DNA from 3 places in the Pseudomonas sp. DW-iso3 genome. Region 1 is predicted to be linked to each of the others. Evidence: riboswitches for the same ligand, from Rfam matches in the RefSeq annotation. Region 1 holds a riboswitch; each other region holds the start of a gene.
What was found. A riboswitch is a leader RNA that binds a small molecule or an ion and turns the genes downstream of it on or off. The one in region 1 is predicted to bind cobalamin.

Region 1 (3,269 bases):
TCTGGGCCAGAGCCAGTAACCCCGGTTCATTCTGTTTGCGATCGATACTGGCCAGCGCGCTAATACGGTGACGCTCGATACCGCCCTCGGCGAGGGCTGAATCGAACAGCGCCAGCAAGGTGTGAAGATCGCAACCCTGCTGGAAACCCAGGCCGATCACCAGGGTCATGCCGAGTATTGGTCGTCACGGTTGCGGCGGAACAGCCACGCGCTGATCAGGCCCAGTGCCAGCCAGAAAGCGACGTTGGTCAACTGTGAAGCGATCTTGAATTGTGCTTCCAGGGCTTGCGGTGCCAGCATCGAATGCACTTCGGGCTGTGGCGCGCCGATCACGTGGGGGACGGCGAGGATCGCCGCGCCCAGCACTTTCAACAGCCAGTTACGACCAAATACGATCAAAGCGATGCCGGCAGCTGTAGAAGCCGCAGTGCCGATCCACCAGGTTTGGCGCAGCGCCAGGTCCGCGGCGACAGTGCCCGGCAGCTCAGGCGGCAGGCCCATCGTCGGTGCCAGCACGAAGGTTGCGTAACCGGCCAAGCCCCACAGCAGGCCTTGGGCGGTGCGGGTTGGCGCGCGCAGTGTGTAGAGACCGGCCAGCATCAGCGCAAAACCGACCGCGACTACCAGATTACCGCCTGTGGTCGAGAGCACGCGCTGCCAGCCGTCTTCCGGCTCCCAGGCTTCGGCATCGTGGGTGTGGGCGGCAGCGCCTTCGGTGTGTTCGTGGGCCACTTCGGTGGCGGCCGGGGCCTTTTCAAAGGTTTCCGCCTGCAGAATCAGCGGGGCGACCCAGAAGCTTTGCAGCAAGGTCAGCAACAGGGCGGCCAGCAGGCCGGTGAAACCTGCAGTTTGCACGATACGCTTGATCATGTCGGCAGGTCTCAGTGGCACGGGAACGCAGCGCTGTGGCGGGTATCGTGGGCAGCGTTGTGCACGGCCTCGATGTGCGAGAAACCGGCAAAGTACACCAGGCACGCACCAAGGATCGACGCGCCGATGGCGGCGGTCAGGCGTTGGCTCAGGGTAGCGGTGCTGCTGGCGGAGTGCGAGGTGCTGCTGACGATTGACATGGCGCGTCCCTTTCAGGTGTCTGGGTGAAACGAGCGCATGGAAACCCCGCGAGCCAGGCACGCAGGGTTTGAACAGCGCCCGCCCACCGCGGGTTTGTTATCTGATTTTTTCGGGCCGGTCTCCGGGCTTGCGAGGGGCAGTCTGCCTAATAAGCATCGCCTTCCCATGCCGTCGAGGCACAGTGGATCTGACGCTTCACTCGCTTACCGTTGCGGGGGCAGCACCGGACTGGTCATATCGCTATGACGCACCGGTTTCCCGTTTCACCCTGTGAAGGGCACCCGAAACAAGATGTGTAGGAGAGCATGGGGGTGGGAGGGGAGTCAATTGGGGTGTGTACATATCCGTTGCTGCGGTGATGGCTGAAATGGGTTCCGCTCCTACAGCGAACCGCCTTTGCTCTACACCACTCAAGCCGGCTGTCAGGCCGCTGTGCTTTTGCTTTTGATCTTGATCTTGATCCTAAGCGCCCCCCCAATCCCTGTCGGATTACGGGCACACCGAGCGTGAGCGAGGTGCCGAGTGTTGGGGCAAGAGCCCTTTGGTTACTTTGGGGCTCTTTTCCAAAGTGACCCGCCGTAAGGGCGGAACCCATTTCAGCCGTTACCGCTGAAACGGATATGTACCCAACCCAACCCATCATTGACCATCCCCCAAGCACTGCGTAGCCTTACACCCTTCGAGGTTCTTCGGCCCAGGCCGAAGCTAAGAAGGGAACGCGGTCCAAGCCGCGGCTGCCCCCGCAACTGTAAAGGGTTCAGCTGACTGCCACGCCACTGCCGACAAGGCGGGAAGGCGCAGCCAGCGCCGGTCGCAAGACCCGCAAGCCCCAAGCCAGGAGACCTGCCTCGCAACCGATTTTCTACTTCAACCGGGCGGGGTGATCCGGTGACGAAATCCGCTGCTGCGCGCCGTCGCAGGGCCTATCGTCCCGTATGCCCGCCCCCAAGGGCATCCGATGAAAACACTGGCCAAACTCCCCGTCACCATCGTCACCGGCTTCCTCGGCTCGGGCAAGACTACCTTGCTGCGCCACATGCTCGACAACGCCCAGGGCCGTCGCATCGCCGTGATCGTCAACGAATTCGGCGAACTGGGCATCGACGGTGAAATCCTCAAGCAGTGCTCCATCGGCTGCACCGAAGAAGAAGCCAACGGCCGCGTCTACGAGTTGGCCAATGGCTGCCTGTGCTGCACCGTGCAGGAAGAGTTCTTTCCAGTGATGCGCGAATTGGTGGCCCGTCGCGGCGACCTCGACCATATCCTCATCGAAACCTCCGGCCTGGCCCTGCCAAAACCGCTGGTACAAGCCTTTCAGTGGCCGGAAATCCGCAGCGCCTGCACCGTCGACGCTGTGATCACCGTGGTCGACAGTCCGGCCGTGGCCGCCGGCACCTTCGCCGCTTTCCCGGACCAGGTGGATGCCCAGCGCAAGCTCGACCCGAACCTGGACCACGAGTCGCCGCTGCATGAGCTGTTCGCCGACCAACTGGCCAGCGCCGACCTGGTGATCCTCAACAAGAGCGACCTGATCAGCCCTGAAGACCTGGCCCGTGTGCGCCTGGAAGTCGCGGAAGAACTGCCGCCCGCGGTGAAGATCATTGAAGCCAGCAGCGGTCGTTTGCCGTTGGACGTGCTGATCGGCCTGGGTGCCGGCTCCGAAGAGCATATCGACGGTCGCCACAGTCATCACGACCATCACCATGACGGTGAAGACGATCATGACCATGATCACGACGCCTTCGACTCCATCTCCATCGACCTGCCGCAGGCCGATGAAGCGCTGCTGCTCGACGCCCTGACCCAGTTGGTGGTGCAACACGGCATCCTGCGCGTCAAAGGCTTCGCTGCGATTCCGAACAAGCCGATGCGCCTGCTGATCCAGGGGGTGGGTACGCGTTTCGACAAGCACTTCGACCGTGCCTGGGGCCCGGACGAAGCACGCATCACACGCTTGGTGCTGATCGGTCAGGACCTCGACGCGGCGGGCCTTGAAGCGCAACTGCGCGCAGCCCTCAGCGTTTAACCCATGCACCTGCTCAGGACCCAGCCCGGTGGTTTCGTCTCGGACGACAATATTGCCGACCTCGGACAAACCCCCGCTGATCTGGTGATCCTGTGCAGCGGCGATTCCAGCCTGGCGCTGCTGGCCGAAGCGGCCCAGCAGTTGCCGGACGATTACCCCAGCTTTCGCTTGG
Region 2 (3,269 bases), on a different contig from region 1:
TGCGATCGAAGACCTCGTCGAAAAAATCGAAGGTGGCGCCCAAGCCATCATAGGCCTCGTCCACCGCCGCATCACCACTGGCGGGCTGCCCCTCGCCACGCACCAGCGTGCCCGGCAGGCTGTCGGCGCCCTCGGCGCTGTAGATCGAGCGGCGTTTATCGGCCCCCATGGCCAGGGCCATATGCGCCGGTCCCTTGGCAGGCACGGCGACCATCCGTAGCGAGCGGAACGTTGTGTCCTTGGCGCGGGTGCGCAACGCGACCTCCCGTTGCGCTTTGTCCCCGTTGCGCGCGATCTGGTCGAGCATATAGGGCGGGATCAGGCAGAAAATCGGATTACGATTCGGCTGGCGAACACACATTGGCTGGCTCCATTTGGCAGGTAACAACGTCCGGGTCATCGATTCAGGATAGCCTCCAGGGGTTATCGCGTGTCATCAATTGTCATTAACCTATGTTGCAGTCGTGTTTATCCAAGGAGGACTGACCGATGCCCGCACGTAAAGCCAAAATCGACCTTTCATACCGCCCCAGGCTCGCTGACCTGCGCCCATTGATCGCACCGAGCCCCACATTGCTGGAGGCACGAGCCGCGACGCCCCGCGTCACCTCGGCCAACGACTTGAAGGACCGACGCGGCTACGCTGAGGACTTTCTCGGCAGCTTCGGGGTGCCCTGGCCTACGGTTGAAGAGACCTTGGCCGGCGATGTCCAGAAGCGCCTGGACTACACGCACTTCTCGATAACGATGTCACGCTCGAAGCGGCTCGCGCTGTATGTGGGCGTCAACATCGATGGCGGGCAGCATATGGACATCATTCGCAGCAACGACACCTGGGCCTACGACGGACGCCTGCCCATTGATGCGCAGGTGGGCGAAGCACTGTATGCCAGCAACGGCCTGGATCGCGGCCACTTGGTGCGCCGACAAGACCCCAACTGGGGCGACGCGGCGCAAACCGCCAACTTCGACACCTTCCACTTCACCAACTGTTCACCGCAGATGAGCGGGTTCAACCAGAAAACGTGGCTGGAGCTCGAAGACTACATCCTCGACAACACCCAGCGCTGGAAAGCCCGAGCCACCGTGTTCACCGGCCCGGTGTTCGCCGACGAAGACCGGGTGTACCGGGGCGTCCAGATCCCCAAGGCGTTCTGGAAAGTGGTCGCCTACCTCAGCGATGACGGCAAGCCTTCGGCCAGCGCCTACATGATCGACCAGAGCCGCGAGCTGGGCCAGCTCGACCTGGTGTTCGGCCAGCTTAGGACCTACCAGCGCAGCGTAATCCAGATAGAACGCCTCACCGGCCTGCGTTTTGCCAACCTGGCCGACTACGACGGCTTCAGCAACGAAGAACGCGCCACCGGCACGCGGATTGAAGCCCTGATACAGGGGCCTGAAGACATTCGTCTCTGACCGGGCGTGCCTCGGGCTATATCGCCCCGCCCTAATCAACTACCATACCGCGCCGGTTCCCAAACGGGACTAATAGGGAATCCGAAGCGCGGTACACCCTCGCCAATCGGAACTGCCCCCGCAACTGTAGGTGCTGAGCCTGCTCCCTGATGCCACTGGACCTTGTCCGGGAAGGCCGGAGCCTGGCGACGACGCATCAGTCAGGAGACCTGCCGGCCCAAGCTCAATTACCAACCGGCGGGGTGTCCGGGAAGGACATTCTTGCCTGTTTTTCTAGTGCAGCGCTTAAGGGTGTATTTCCGAATGGCACGTACGGTTCATTCGGAGATTGCCCCATGCTGCCACGCGTTACCGCCCTGCTCACCGGCCTGGGCTTCTGTGCCCTCGCCCAAGCCGCGCCCACCCACTACCCGCTGACCGTGGAAAACTGCGGCAGTCGCCTGACCTTCCAGCAAGCCCCCGCCCGCAGCGTGACCATCGGCCAGGCGGCCACCGAGATGCTCTACGCATTGGGCGTGGGGGACAAAGTGGTCGGCACCTCACTGTGGTTCAACAGCGTACTGCCGCAGTACAAGGTGCAGAACGACGGCATCGAGCGGCTAGCCAACAATGAGCCGAGCTTTGAAGCCGTGATCGCCAAGCGCCCGCAGCTGGTGGCCGCCGAGCTGGAGTGGGTGGTCGGGCCCCAGGGCGTGGTCGGCACCCGCGAGCAATTCCATGAACTGAAGATCCCCACTTACCTGCTGCCCTCCGACTGCGAAGGCAAGGACAACCTGGTAGGCGCCGACGGCACACGGCTGGAGCCGTTCCGAATCGAGACGATCTATAAAAGCATCAGCCAACTCGCCGAGATCTTCGACGTACAGGCGCGCGGCCAACAGTTGAACGACGACCTCAAGGTACGCTTGGCCAAATCTGTTGCCACCGTGCAAAGCAAAGGCCTCAAGCAAGCCAGTGCCTTGGTGTGGTTCTCCAGTTCCGAGATGGCCAGCGATCCTTACGTGGCCGGCCACAAGGGCATTCCAGAGTTCATGCTGGAAACCCTCGGTCTGCACAACGTGGTGCAATCCGATGAAGAATGGCCCGCCGTCGGCTGGGAAACCCTCGCCAAGGCCAACCCGACCTTTCTGGTGATCGCACGCATGGACCGCCGCCGCTACCCCGCCGACGACCATGAAAAGAAACTGGCCTTCCTGCGCAGCGATCCCGTGACTCGCAACATGGACGCGGTGAAAAACAACCGCATCATCATCCTCGATGCCCTGGCGCTGCAGGCCAGCATCCGCACGTTCGACGGGCTTGAGCAACTGGCCACGGCCATCGACGGCTACGACCTGCCCAAATGACGCGCACCCTACTCGCCCTGGCCCTGCTATTAGCCGCCCTACTCGCGGGGGTGGCGATCGGCGAAACCGCCATCTCGCCGCAAGTCGTGCTCCAGGTGCTCGCCAACAAACTGTGGGCGGCCAGCTACGTGCTTGACCCCATCGACGAAGGCGTGGTGTGGAACTACCGCCTCACCCGCGCCCTGGTCGCCGCTGCGTGTGGCGCCGGGCTGGCGACGTGCGGGGTGATCCTGCAATCGCTGTTGCGCAACCCACTGGCCGATCCCTACCTGCTGGGCATCAGTGCCGGCGCTTCGACTGGCGCGGTGCTGGTGGCGTTGATCGGCGTGGGCGGCGGGTTGATTTCGTTGTCGGCGGGCGCGTTTGTTGGCGCCATGGCGGCGTTTGCGCTGGTGATCCTGCTCGCGCGCGCCAGCGGTTCGGCCAGCGGCACCGGCCAGATCATTCTGGCGGGCATTGCCGGCTCGCAGTTGTTCAATGCGCTCACCGCCTTCCTGATCACCAAAT
Region 3 (3,269 bases), on a different contig from region 1:
GCGGTTTCATCGGCTATCTGTTTCGTGAAGAAGCGGGCATGAACCTGCCACGCTCCACCCGCGAAATGATCAACGTGGATGCACCGTTGGTCGCGCGCAACAACCTCAAGCCCGGTGATCTGCTTTTCTTCAGTACGGCAGGGCGTGGTCGTGTGAGTCATGCCGGTATCTACTTGGGCGACAACCAGTTTATCCACTCCAGCAGCCGTCGCAGTGGCGGTGTTCGAGTCGACAACCTGGGCGACAGCTACTGGAGCAAAACCTTCATCGAAGCCAAGCGCGCACTCGCCATGGCCCCGACGACAGTTACCGCTAGCAAGTAAACTTAAAGTGATACTTGAAGTTTGACGTGTAAGCGCTAGAATCCCTGGACATTGTTGTAATCCGTTCGCGCGAGCTTTGCTTGCGCGTTCTGGTTTTCAGCGTTCGGCAGCGAAAGCCGCATCCAGACCAGGATTGTTCTGCCCATGTCGACCTCGGCCCGCCTGATCCTCATTCTTTGCGCCGCGCTGCTCAGCGCCTGCGCAAGTCGTCCACCGCCGCCTGCTCCCGTAGCGGTGAAGCCCAAGCCGGTGTTCAACTATTCCAGCCAGAATTTCTCGCCTGCGGCCGAAGACGTCCTCTTCCGTGCCCTGGGCCTGGTCGGCACGCCTTATCGGTGGGGCGGCAACACACCGGACTCCGGGTTTGATTGCAGTGGCCTGATCGGTTTTGTCTTCCGCGACGCTGCCGGTATCTCCCTGCCGCGTACCACTCGCGAATTGATCGTGATGCGTGCGCAAGATGTCAGCGAGCAGAATCTGCAGACGGGCGACCTGTTGTTCTTTGCCACGGGCGGCGGTTCACAGGTCAGCCACGCCGGGATCTACGTCGGTGAAGGCCGTTTTGTGCATGCACCGCAAACCGGCGGTACGGTGAAGCTGGACACCTTGTCCAAGGCGTATTGGCAGAATGCCTACCTGAGCGCCAAGCGCGTGTTGCCAGGCAATCTGGCGCGTAATCCCTAGAAAGCAGCGGCAGGTTTCACGCGTGAAGCTGCAAGCGGTGCGATGCCTGCTTGCGTCGATCAGCTTGAAGCTTGCAGCTCGCCCCTCAAACTACTACCCTTCGCCGCTTGTTCCAGGTGCTCTGTGACCCATGGGTCGACGGAGTGAAACAGGGAAGCCGGTGAGTGAGCGCACTTGTACACAGTGACGCCGCGATCCCGGCGCTGCCCCCGCAACGGTAAATGAGTCAAGACGCTGCCTTTTGCCACTGTATCGCTCGCGATATGGGAAGGCGCAGCGTCGGTCTGCGCTTCTATAAGACGCGCGCCACTCATGAGCCCGGAGACCGGCCTGCAACATCCAACAGCATCACGGTGGGCGATGCTTGGCTGTCTGTTTTTTCTTTTTCCTGCCCGCCGTTTTTGTCCAGCCCCAACGGAGAGCTGCCATGACCGATTCCCCCGACCGCGACGAACGCCACCTGGCGCGCATGCTGCGCAAAAAAGCCGTGATCGATGAACGCATCGCCAACTCCCCGAACGAGTGCGGCCTGTTGCTGGTGCTGACCGGCAACGGCAAAGGCAAGAGCAGCTCCGCGTTCGGCATGCTGGCCCGGGCCATGGGGCACGGCATGCAGTGCGGTGTGGTGCAGTTCATCAAGGGGCGCAACAGTACCGGTGAGGAATTGTTCTTCCGCCGTTTCCCTGAGCAAGTGCGCTTTCATGTCATGGGCGAAGGCTTCACCTGGGAAACCCAGGACCGCCAGCGTGACATCGCCGCCGCCGAAGCCGCCTGGGCGGTTTCCCGCGAGTTGCTGCAGGACCCGTCTATCGGTCTTGTCGTACTCGACGAACTGAACATCGCCCTCAAGCACGGCTATCTCGACCTGGACCAGGTGCTCAGCGACCTGCAAGCCCGCCCGCCGATGCAACACGTGGTGGTCACTGGCCGCGGTGCCAAGCCTGAACTGATCGAAATGGGCGACACCGTCACCGAAATGGGCATGCTCAAACACGCGTTCCAAGCCGGTATCAAGGCACAGAAGGGCGTCGAACTTTGAATCAGCCCCGTCATTGCCCGGCCGTCTTGATTGCCGCACCGGCGTCCGGCCAGGGCAAAACCACCGTCACCGCCGCGCTTGCCCGATTGCACCGCAACCTGGGGCGCAGGGTACGCGTGTTCAAATGCGGCCCGGACTTCCTCGATCCGATGATCCACGAACGCGCCAGCGGTGCGCCGGTGTATCAATTGGACATGTGGATGGTGGGCGAGCAGGAAAGTCGTCGCTTGCTATGGGAAGCGGCGGGGGAGGCGGACCTGATCCTGATCGAAGGCGTGATGGGCCTGTTCGATGGCACACCGTCCAGCGCCGACCTGGCGCGACACTTCGGCGTGCCTGTCTTGGGCGTGATTGACGGTACGGCGATGGCCCAGACCTTCGGCGCGTTGGCCCTGGGCCTGGCACGTTATCAGCCGGATCTGCCGTTTGCCGGGGTGCTGGCCAATCGCGTTGGCACCTTGCGTCACGCACAATTGCTCGAAGGCAGCCTCACCGAAGGCCTGCGCTGGTACGGCGCGTTATCCCGCGAGACCGGTATCGAACTGCCTAGCCGTCACTTAGGCCTGGTACAGGCGAGCGAACTGAACGACCTCGATGTGCGTCTCGATGCAGCCGCCCAAGCGCTGGGCAGCAGTTGCGAAGTGGCTTTGCCGCCGCCAGTGACCTTTGCCGCACCGGAAGTGATCGAAACCCAGCCACTGCTCAACGGTGTGCGCATCGCCGTGGCCCGCGACGAAGCCTTCGCGTTTACCTATGGCGCCAGCCTCGACCTGCTGCGGGCAATGGGCGCTGAACTGGAGTTTTTCTCGCCGATCCACGATCGCAAATTGCCTGACGTCGACAGCCTCTATCTGCCCGGTGGTTATCCGGAATTGCACCACCAGGCGCTGGCGGAAAACACCTCGATGCTTGACGCCATCCGCGCTCATCATGCCGCCGGCAAACCGCTGCTCGCCGAATGCGGCGGCATGCTCTACCTGCTGGACTCGCTGACCGACGTCGAGGGTGTTCGCGCCGAACTGGTGGGCCTGCTGCAAGGCGATGCGGTGATGCAGAAGAAACTCGCGGCCTTGGCGCTGCAAAATGTCGAATTGCCCGAAGGCACGCTGCGCGGCCATACCTATCACCACTCCCTGACCACCACCGAATGGCAGCCGATTGCCCGTGGCCTTAGCCCCAATGGCGGACGCGGTGCCGAGGCGGTTTATCGGCAGGGGCGGATG

Region 2: it holds a riboswitch for cobalamin, as region 1 does, so the genes downstream of both, AC4PS7_RS12125 (ABC transporter substrate-binding protein) here and cobW (cobalamin biosynthesis protein CobW) in region 1, are expected to answer to the same signal.
Region 3: it holds a riboswitch for cobalamin, as region 1 does, so the genes downstream of both, cobO (cob(I)yrinic acid a,c-diamide adenosyltransferase) here and cobW (cobalamin biosynthesis protein CobW) in region 1, are expected to answer to the same signal.

What each region holds. Positions count from the first base shown of each region.
Region 1 is NZ_JBZXDZ010000004.1:480,344-483,612, forward strand. It holds gene AC4PS7_RS14265 (cobalamin biosynthesis protein) at 1-169, opposite strand, end outside; gene AC4PS7_RS14270 (CbtA family protein) at 166-870, opposite strand; gene AC4PS7_RS14275 (CbtB domain-containing protein) at 882-1,070, opposite strand; cobalamin riboswitch at 1,167-1,371, opposite strand; cobalamin riboswitch at 1,737-1,936, shown strand; gene cobW (cobalamin biosynthesis protein CobW) at 2,030-3,097, shown strand; gene cobN (cobaltochelatase subunit CobN) at 3,101-3,269, shown strand, end outside.
Region 2 is NZ_JBZXDZ010000003.1:655,149-658,417, reverse strand. It holds gene AC4PS7_RS12135 (M4 family metallopeptidase) at 1-361, opposite strand, end outside; gene AC4PS7_RS12130 (DNA/RNA non-specific endonuclease) at 490-1,416, shown strand; cobalamin riboswitch at 1,453-1,647, shown strand; gene AC4PS7_RS12125 (ABC transporter substrate-binding protein) at 1,752-2,762, shown strand; gene AC4PS7_RS12120 (FecCD family ABC transporter permease) at 2,759-3,269, shown strand, end outside.
Region 3 is NZ_JBZXDZ010000003.1:365,154-368,422, forward strand. It holds gene AC4PS7_RS10785 (C40 family peptidase) at 1-323, shown strand, start outside; gene AC4PS7_RS10790 (C40 family peptidase) at 468-1,007, shown strand; cobalamin riboswitch at 1,105-1,355, shown strand; gene cobO (cob(I)yrinic acid a,c-diamide adenosyltransferase) at 1,435-2,046, shown strand; gene AC4PS7_RS10800 (cobyrinic acid a,c-diamide synthase CobB) at 2,043-3,269, shown strand, end outside.